DNA from 2 places in the Pseudomonas sp. LY-1 genome. Region 2 is predicted to be linked to the other one. Evidence: predicted binding sites of a transcription regulator. Region 2 holds the regulator's gene; the other holds the start of a gene.
The links. The regulator FliA, encoded in region 2, starts transcription of late flagellar genes. The targets are predictions, from matches to a motif close to CTAAAGTTTNNNNNNNNNNNGCCGNTAA.
Positions count from the first base shown of each region.

Region 1: a site for FliA is predicted at 2,127-2,154, ahead of motA (flagellar motor stator protein MotA). Genes of this name have one in related genera too.

Region 1 is NZ_CP094353.1:830,864-836,011, reverse strand. It holds gene rsgA (small ribosomal subunit biogenesis GTPase RsgA) at 1-137, shown strand, start outside; gene motB (flagellar motor protein MotB) at 187-1,203, opposite strand; gene motA (flagellar motor stator protein MotA) at 1,207-2,058, opposite strand; gene MOQ67_RS03650 (HDOD domain-containing protein) at 2,225-3,760, shown strand; gene rhdA (thiosulfate sulfurtransferase) at 3,818-4,633, shown strand; gene asd (archaetidylserine decarboxylase) at 4,650-5,148, shown strand, end outside.
Region 2 is NZ_CP094353.1:4,941,116-4,946,263, reverse strand. It holds gene flhF (flagellar biosynthesis protein FlhF) at 1-795, shown strand, start outside; gene fleN (flagellar synthesis regulator FleN) at 901-1,734, shown strand; gene fliA (RNA polymerase sigma factor FliA) at 1,731-2,471, shown strand; gene MOQ67_RS22600 (chemotaxis response regulator CheY) at 2,639-3,013, shown strand; gene MOQ67_RS22595 (protein phosphatase CheZ) at 3,032-3,820, shown strand; gene MOQ67_RS22590 (chemotaxis protein CheA) at 3,832-5,148, shown strand, end outside.

The DNA.
Region 1 (5,148 bases), 2.5 Mb from region 2:
GCCGCTTCCGCGACTGCAAACACGACCGCGAACCCGGTTGTGCCCTGCTCAAGGCGTTGGAAGATGGCCGCGTGCAGCAGCAACGGATGAACAGCTATCGGTCGATTATTGCGAGTTTGCCCGAGAGCAGTTACTAAACAGCACATACGACAAGGCCGCGTTTATCGCGGCCTTGTCGTATACAGCTTACGATCCCGTACCCGGCACCGTAGGGTCTTTCATCCCGCCGCCCTCGAACAGGTTCAGCTTCTGCCGCAGCTCATGCGCCGGCAACGGTTCCTGCCCCGGCGGGATCGCGTTCGGGTCGGCCGGTGCTGCGCCCTGCGTGCCCGTATCTGGGGGCGGTGGCGGTGGCGGCTGATCACCTTCAATCGCGCGCTGGGCCTTTTTGGTCAGCACAACGATATCGATCCGACGGTTGATCGGGTTGAATGGGTCCTTCGAATCAAACAGCTGCGACGAAGCGAAACCCACCACCCGCGCCACCTGCGAGTCCGGGTAGCTGCCGGCCACCAGCGCACGTCGGGCGGCGTTGGCGCGGTTGGCCGAAAGCTCCCAGTTGCCGAAGTCGCCCTGCCCCGAATACGGCTTGGCATCGGTGTGACCGCTGATGCTGATTTTGTTCGGCACCGCCTTGATGGTGTCGGCCATGGCCAGCAGGATGTCTTCAAAGTACGGCTTCAACCGCGCACTGCCAGAGTCGAACATCGGCCGGTTGGCGGCGTCGGTGATCTGGATGCGCAAGCCATCCGGCGTGATCTCGAAGGAAATCTGATCCTTGAATTTCAGCAACTGCGGGTTTTCTTCGACCTTGGTCTGCAATTCCTTCAGCAACAATTCGAGGCGTTCCTGCTCGACCTGTTCGGCCAGGCTCTCGACGGTGTCGCGCTCGATCGGAATTTTTTCCTGCGGCGCCTCGGTCTTGACCTCAGGGTTGATGGTGCGCTCCGGCGCCAACTGCGGCGAACCGCCCAGGTCGATCACGAAGGGTGTGCCGCTTTCCGAGAAGCCAATCGGGTCCTTGAAGTAACCGGCGATGGCGATCTTCTGCTCGGGGGTCGCGGTGGACATCAGCCACAGCACCAGGAAGAACGCCATCATCGCCGTTGCAAAGTCGGCGAAGGCGATTTTCCAGGCGCCACCATGGTGCCCCGCAGCGAAGCGCTTGACGCGCTTGATGATTATCGGCTGGTTGTTTTCCATGGCTTAGCGACCGCGAACCGCTTGTTCCAACTCGGCAAAGCTCGGGCGATGTTTCGGGTACAGCACCTTGCGACCGAATTCCACCGCCAGCGAAGGCGGCATGCCGGAGGCCGAAGCCACCAGGCTGGCCTTGATCGCTTCATACAGATTGACTTCTTCCTTGGCATCGTGGGCCAGGGAGGTGGCGAGCGGACCGAAGAAACCGTAGGCCGCGAGAATACCGAAGAACGTACCCACCAGCGCCGCACCTACGTGCATGCCGATGGCCGCCTGGTCGCCCTCGCCGAGGGAGGCCATGGTCACCACGATACCGAGTACCGCCGCAACGATACCGAAGCCGGGCATGCCGTCGGCAATACCGGTGACGGCGTGGGACGGGTGCTCCAGCTCTTCCTTGAGGCTGAACAGTTCCATGTCGAACAGGCCTTCCAGCTCGTGGGGGGCCATGTTGCCGGAGGACATGATGCGCAGGTAATCGCAGATGTAGGCGGTCATGCGCTCGTCTTTGAGCACTGCCGGGTACTTGGCGAAAATCGGGCTCGCTGCAGCGTCTTCGATGTCCGCTTCGATGGCCATCATGCCTTCACGGCGACTCTTGTTGAGGATCTCATAAACCAGGCCCAGCACTTCCATGTAGAAGGTGTGGGAGAAGCGCGAGCTGAACATGCCCAGCGACTTCTTGATCACGTGCATGGTCATGTAGCCGGGGTTGGCCTGCAAGAATGCGCCGAATGCCGCGCCGCCAATAATCATCACTTCGAAGGGCTGGATCAACGCTGCAATCTTGCCGTGAGACAGGACATAGCCACCGAGCACACTTGCAAAGACGACGATGATGCCGATTATTTTAGCCATAGGGGTTTTGTACTTGCGCCGTCGGGTTCATGGACATATTTGGGGTAACTGAAAAACTCTTGTTCTACTTATCGGCAAAACTGCGCCAGACTATAGGCCGTCAAGGCGAAAAGCCAGTTCGGCCCGTTCAGGGCGTGTTGAAGTAAGTGATGATCGCGCCCCAATCATGGCCAATGAAAAGACAGCCCCATCTGTAAGACCCATCTCTCTCGCCGCTTGGATCAAGTGCCTGGACGAAGTCCGGTTGCCCGTTCCCCAGGCCAGCCACGAGCGCGTGTGCAAAGCCATCCGCGATAGCCGCAGTTCTTTGCGAGATATTGCCGAGCTGATGCAGAACAGCCCGTCGCTGGTACTCAGCGTAATGCGCGAGGCCAACAGCCACACCCATGGCAGCATGGCGGAACCGGCAGAAAACCTTGAGGTGGCGCTTAACCGTCTCGGCCTCAAACGCGCCGAGGACCTGCTGGAACGGCTGCCGTCGGTGCCGATGAATGAAATCCCCGTCGCCTTTCGCCAACTGGTGCTGGTCAGCCGCCACGCGTCGCAGCAAGCCAGCGGCTTGTTCGCCAGCCGCCTGGCGCGGTTGTGGCAAGACATTCATTGGGGCAGCCTGCTGTTCCTGGCGCCGTTGTGGCCGATGGCGGTGGCCTATCCCAAGCTCCTGGAAGAATGGGAACTGCGGGTGATCCACAAAGGCCAATCGGCGCGTCAGGTCGAACAGGAATTGTTCGGCGTGCGCCTGCTCGACCTGTGCCTTGGCCTGACCGAAACCTGGCACCTGCCGATCTGGGTATCCCAGGGCTATCACCTGCTGCTGACCGAGCAACGCTTGCTGGTCAAGGCATTGCGCATCGCCCGGGAAGACGACCCACTGCGCCAGCAACAACTGCTGGATGCCGAACCCAGTTTGCGGCGCTGGCTGAACCAGCCGGCCAATACGGTGTTGCTGGCCAACGGCCTGGCGATGTCGGCCCAGGAATCCTGGACCTGCCCGCATACCGAGCGCTGGCAATACCTCACCGCGCTGTACCTGCAACAGCCGTTGAGCGAGGTGCAGCAACAGGTTCACCAGCAAGCGGTGATCAGCGCTCGCGCAACCCTGATGCCCGACCTCTGGCACCCGGCGCTGTCGCTGATCTGGCCGTGGAATGTACAGAAAATCCATCGCGGCCTGCTGCCCGCACCGCCGCCAACCGCCGAGGCCCTGGCCGTCTGGCGCAGCCGTTGCACCGAACTGCTGGTGGAGCCAAGCCGCTTCGCCAACGCCATGCACCTGACCACCTGCGCCAAGGAAGCCCTGGAGGCCAGCGGCATGCAGCGCGTCTTGCTGTTCATGGCCGATCGCGCCCTGAGCACCCTGCGCGTCCACCAGGCCGCCGGCCTGCCGAAGGACGCCGCGAACTTGAGCCTGGACGTGGTCAACAGCACGCTGCTGCAACGCATGCTGGAAAAATCCGCCCAGGTGCGCCTCACGCCCGACAATCACGCGCAATTTGCCGCCCTGTTGCCGCCGATCCTGCGTCGCCTGTTCAACGGTGAACACCTGCTGTTGCGCTCACTGAGCTGCAACGGCCGGGTGGTCATGCTGATGATCGCCGACCAGGGCGGCGGGCCGTTCTCGGAAACCACCGTGCAGGCCTTCGGCAAAACCGCTCAATGCATCGAGAAAGCCCTGCACAGCTTTACCAACCGCACCGGCTGATGCTTGCGCTACAATCGCCCTCTTTTATCGCCAACATTTGTGCCCAGGAGACCTCACATGCCTGACTTCTCTGGCTTGCCGCTGGTGATCGAACCCAGCGACCTGCTTGGCCGCCTTGATGCCGACCAACTGATTCTGGTGGACCTCACCAGCGCCGCCCGCTACGCCGAAGGGCATATCCCCGGCGCGCATTTCGTTGACCCCAAGCGCACCCAACTGGGCCAGCCGCCAGCCCCCGGCCTGCTGCCGAACAAGGCAGACCTGGAAAAACTGTTCGGCGAGCTGGGCCACACCCCGGACGCGACCTACGTGGTCTACGACGACGAAGGCGGTGGCTGGGCCGGACGTTTCATCTGGCTGCTCGACGTGATCGGCCACACGAAATACCACTACCTCGACGGCGGCCTGCTGGCGTGGCTGGCAGACCAGCTCCCGCTGTCCACCGAGGTGCCGGCCCCGGCTGGCGGGCCTGTCAGCCTCACGCTGCATGACGGCCCCACCGCGACCCGCGAATACCTGCAAAGCCGTCTCGGCGCCGCCGACCTGGGCATCTGGGACGCACGCGGCCCGCTGGAATATTCCGGCGAAAAGGTCCTGGCAGCCAAGGGCGGTCACATCCCCGGCGCCGTGAACTTCGAGTGGACTGCCGGCATGGACAAGGCGCGCAACCTGCGCATCCGCCGCGACATGCCGCAGATCCTCGAAAACCTCGGGCTGACCCGCGACAAAGAAATCATCACCCACTGCCAGACTCACCACCGCTCTGGCTTCACCTACCTCGTGGCCAAGGCGCTCGGTTATCCGCGAGTCAAAGGTTATGCCGGTTCCTGGGGCGAATGGGGCAACCACCCCGACACCCCCGTCGAGATTTAAGGTTTAAGGACAGTTAATGAAAAAGCAGTTGTTCATCCTCAGCCAGTACTTGCTGCCGCACCACTTGCTGTCGCGCCTGGCCGGCTGCATTGCCGAGTGCCGCGTGCGCTGGTTCAAGAACGCCTTCACCGCCTGGTTCGCCAAGCGCTATCAAGTGGACATGTCCCAGGCCCTGGTTGAAGACCTGAGCGCCTACGAACACTTCAACGCGTTCTTCACCCGCGCCCTGAAAGACGGCGCGCGCCCACTCGATCAAACCCCGGGCGCCGTGCTGAGCCCAGCCGATGGCGCAGTCAGCCAGCTCGGCCCGATCGAGCATGGTCGCGTGTTCCAGGCCAAGGGCCACAGTTTCAGCGTGCTGGAATTGCTGGGCGGCGATGCGGCCATGGCTACGCCGTTCATGGGCGGCGATTTCGCCACCATTTACCTGTCGCCGAAAGACTACCACCGGGTGCATATGCCACTGGCGGGCACCTTGCGCGAGATGGTCTACGTGCCAGGGCGGATTTTCTCGG
Region 2 (5,148 bases):
TCCGGCCCGTTGTCCCGCGACCTGCTGGCGCTGACCACCGAAATCGAAGAACCTCGCCAGGCCTGGCGCATGTTGCTGGCCCACCTGGCGCGGATGATCGTGACCCCGGAAATCGAACCCCTGGAAGAGGGTGGCGTGATCGCCATGGTCGGCCCTGCCGGCATGGGCAAGACCACCACCCTGGCCAAGCTGGCCGCGCGTTACGTGCTCAAGTACGGCGCCCAGAATATCGCGCTGGTGAGCATGGACAGCTACCGCATCGGTGCCCAGGAGCAGCTCAAGACCCTGGGCCGTATCCTCAATGTGTCGGTGACCCACGTTGACCCGGGCCAGTCCCTGGCCAACGCCCTCGATCCGTTGCTGCGCAAGCGTGTGGTGTTGATCGATACCGCCGGCCTGCAAGCCAGCGACCCGGCGTTGCGCCTGCAACTGGAAAGCCTGGCCGGGCGTGGTATCAAGTCGAAAAATTACCTGGTGCTTGCAACCACCAGCCAAAAACAAGTTCTTACCGCTGCGTACCATAGCTACAAGCGCTGTGGCCTGGCCGGATGCATCCTCACCAAGCTCGATGAAACCGCGAGCCTGGGTGAGGTGTTGAGCCTGGCGATCAGTCATGAACTTCCGGTCGCCTACCTGACCGACGGGCCGCGGATTCCAGATGATTTGCATCTGCCGCGCCGTCATCAGTTGGTCAGCCGTGCCGTCAGCGTGCAAATGCAAGAAGAGCCTAGCGAGGAAGCGATGGCCGATATGTTCGCTGACCTTTACCACAACCCGGCAAAACGGGTGGGTTGAGGTCAGCATGAACACCCTGAATTGTATCTACATCGATGGTCTGCAGCGATTCACGCGGCCAACCCATGTAGCCTGCGTCTAAGCAAGACAAGGTAAAGAAATAAAATGGGCAGCATGCATCCCGTACAGGTGATCGCGGTGACCGGCGGCAAAGGTGGCGTCGGGAAAACTAACGTGTCAGTGAATTTGTCCCTGGCCCTGGCAGAGCTTGGCCGTCGTGTCATGCTGCTGGATGCTGACCTGGGATTGGCGAACGTCGACGTTTTGCTGGGGCTCACGCCCAAACATACCCTCGCCGATGTGATCGAGGGCCGCTGTGAGCTGCGCGATGTGCTGCTGCAGGGCCCTGGAGGCATCCGCATCGTGCCGGCCGCCTCGGGCACTCAGAGCATGGTCCACCTGAGCCCGGCGCAGCATGCCGGCCTGATTCAGGCGTTCAGCGATATCGGCGACAACCTCGACGTGCTGGTGATCGACACCGCCGCCGGGATCGGCGAGTCCGTGGTCAGCTTCGTGCGCGCCGCGCAAGAAGTCCTGCTGGTGGTCTGCGATGAACCCACCTCGATCACCGACGCCTACGCCCTGATCAAACTACTGAATCGTGACTACGGCATGAACCGCTTCCGCGTGCTGGCCAATATGGCCCAGAGCCCGCAGGAAGGGCGCAACCTGTTCGCCAAGTTGACCAAGGTCACAGATCGCTTTCTCGATGTCGCCTTACAATACGTCGGCGCAGTTCCCTATGACGAGTGTGTACGCAAGGCTGTGCAAAAGCAGCGTGCAGTCTACGAAGCGTTCCCTCGTTCGAAATGCGCCTTGGCGTTCAAGGCTATTGCTCAGAAGGTCGATACCTGGCCATTGCCCGCCAACCCACGGGGGCATCTGGAGTTTTTCGTCGAGCGATTGGTGCATCAGACGAGCGCAGGACCGGTGCTATGACAGCCAGCGGCTATAACCTTTACAAGAAATCGGCACGTGACTGCCAAGGTGAATTGATCGAGCGCTATGCGCCCCTGGTCAAGCGCATTGCTTATCACTTGCTGGCACGCCTGCCCGCCAGCGTCCAGGTCGAAGACTTGATCCAGGCCGGCATGATCGGCCTGCTCGAAGTGTCGACCAAATACGACGCGAGCAAAGGTGCGAGTTTCGAGACGTATGCGGGTATCCGTATCCGTGGCGCGATGCTCGATGAAGTGCGTAAAGGGGATTGGGCGCCGCGTTCGGTACACCGCAATACGCGCATGGTCAGTGACGCAATTCGTGCAATTGAAGCAAAAACCGGTCGCGACGCTAAAGATCACGAGGTTGCGGCCGAACTCCAATTGAGTCTCGACGATTATTACGGGATTTTGAACGATACCTTGGGCAGCCGCCTGTTCAGTTTCGACGACCTGTTGCAGGACGGCGAACACGAAGGGCTGCACGAGGATGGCGCGAGTACTCATCTCGAGCCGTCGCGTGACCTGGAAGATGAACGCTTTCAGGGGGCGCTGGCGGACGCGATTGCCAATTTGCCGGAGCGTGAGCGACTGGTGTTGGCGCTGTACTACGACGAAGAGCTGAACCTCAAGGAAATCGGTGAGGTCCTGGGGGTCAGCGAATCGCGTGTCAGCCAACTGCACAGCCAGTGCGCAGCCCGCTTGCGGGGACGCCTGGGAGAATGGCGCGCGCGCTGACAGGCAGTGTGGGGACACTGCAAACACTACCGTGAGGGCCCTGGTCTTCGCGGGTGAGTTTCGTGGTGCCCTGGGCAGTCCTTTTTGTGTAACGCCTGTTGATTGAAATGGCGCGTCCAGGTGCTGGGCGCGTTTAAGACTGCTTGGAGGTCGAATTGGACAAGAACATGAAAATCCTCATCGTTGATGACTTCTCAACGATGCGGCGGATCATAAAAAACCTGTTGCGTGACCTTGGGTTCACCAACACGGTCGAGGCGGATGACGGCCTTACGGCGATTCCGATCCTCAACAGCGGGAGCATCGACTTTCTGGTAACCGACTGGAACATGCCCGGCATGACCGGTATCGACTTGCTACGTCATGTGCGCGCCGATGAAAAACTGCGCACTCTTCCCGTGTTGATGGTGACCGCCGAAGCCAAGCGTGAGCAGATCATCGAAGCCGCCCAGGCCGGGGTTAACGGCTACGTGGTCAAGCCATTCACTGCATTGGCCTTGAAAGAGAAGATCGAAAAAATCTTCGAACGCATCCACGGCTAATGCCATCGCGGGGGAGCTATGGAGCATAAAGAAACGTCACAGGGGGACTTTGAGTCGACCCTGAAAAAGCATGCTCACCAGCTCGTCGAGAGCCTTGAAAAAGGCCAGTTCGGCGACGCGGTGCAGTTAATCCATGAGCTTAACCAGACCCGTGACCGCGGCCTGTATCAGGAAGTGGGCAAGCTCACGCGCGAGCTGCACAGTGCGATCGTCAATTTTCAGATTGACCCGCACATGCCCCAGGCCGAAGAGATTTCGCAAATCACCGATGCTACTGAACGCCTGTCCTATGTGGTCAGGCTGACTGAAGCGGCGGCTAACCGCACCATGGATCTGGTGGAAAACGCCACGCCCCTGGTCAACGGCATGGCCAATGAAGCCCAGGCCCTCAGCGTTGACTGGGGCCGCTTCATGCGTCGGGAAGTGGGGGCTGAGGAGTTTCGTGAGTTGGCCCGTCGGGTCGAGGGTTTCCTGTCGCGCAGCGAACAGGACAACCACACGGTGTCCAGCAACCTCAATGACATTCTGCTCGCCCAGGATTATCAGGACCTCACCGGTCAGGTGATCAAGCGCGTGACCCAATTGGTCACCGAAGTGGAAAGCAACTTGCTCAAATTGGTGCTTATGGCAGGCCAAGTCGATCGTTTCGCCGGCATCGAACATGACCGCGAAGCGATCCTCTCGGAAAAAGATCCACAAAAACATCTCGCCAAGGGTGAAGGTCCGCAGATTCATGCCGATAAACGTGAAGACGTTATGTCAGGTCAGGATGACGTAGATGACCTGTTATCCAGTTTAGGCTTCTAAGGAGCACACCCATGAGCTTCGGCGCCGATGAAGAAATCCTTCAGGATTTCCTTGTAGAGGCCGGCGAAATTTTAGAGCAACTGTCCGAACAACTGGTCGAGCTGGAAAGCCGCCCGGATGATGCGAACCTGCTCAATGCAATTTTTCGCGGTTTTCACACTGTAAAAGGGGGCGCCGGCTTCCTCCAGCTCCATGAGCTGGTGGAGTGCTGCCACATCGCCGAGAACGTGTTCGACATCCTGCGCAAGGGTGAGCGTCACGTTGATTCGGAGCTGATGGACGTGATTCTCGAAGCACTGGATGCGGTCAACGGCATGTTCAGCGAAGTCCGCGAACGTGCCCCGATCACCGCCGCCACTCCGGAACTGCTGGCCGCCCTGGCGCGCCTGGCTGAACCTGCCGACACCTCGGCCGCGCCGGTGGTGGAAGCGGCTCCGGAGCCTGTGGTCGAAGCCGAAGTGGATGTCACCGACAGCGAGTTCGAGCAACTGCTCGACTCCCTCAATGCGGTCAAGGCCGAAGCCGAAGCGCCGCAAGCAGTTGCAGCAGTTGCAGCAGTCGCTGCGCCCGCCGCGCCGACCAGCGAAGATATTACCGACGCAGAATTTGAATCCCTGCTCGATCAGTTGCACGGCAAAGGCCAGTTCGCCGCCGACGCCGTTGCCCCCACCGCTGCGCCGCAAGCGCCGGCGGCCACCGCCGGCACCGACATTACCGACGACGAATTCGAAGCCTTGCTCGACCAGTTGCATGGCAAGGGCGCCTTTGCTGCCGATGCCTTGCCGGAAGTCGCTGCGACTGCCGCCGCACCTGCTGCCAGTGCAGCACCTGCCGGCGACGGGCTGATTTCCGATCACGAATTCGAAGCGTTGCTCGACGAATTGCACGGCAAGGGCAAGTTCACCGAAGTGGCCCCGGCCGCAGCGGCGACGGCCGCTCCGGTAGCCGCCAAACCAGCGCCGGCCAAAGCCGCAGCACCTGCTGCTGCCGCCAAGCCGGCGCCGGCCCCAGCTGCTGCTCCCGCATCCGCGCGAGCCCCAGCGGCGGCCGTGGCCGACAAGCCCGCCAGTGAAGCCGAAACCACCGTGCGCGTGGATACCGCGCGGCTGGACGACATCATGAACATGGTCGGCGAACTGGTGCTGGTGCGTAACCGCCTGGTGCGCCTGGGCTTGAGCAGCGGCGACGAAGCCATGCAGAAGGCCGTGTCGAACCTCGATGTGGTCACCGCCGACCTGCAGACCGCAGTGATGAAGACGCGGATGCAGCCGATCAAGAAAGTCTTCGGCCGCTTCCCGCGCCTGGTTCGCGACCTGGCACGTCAGCTC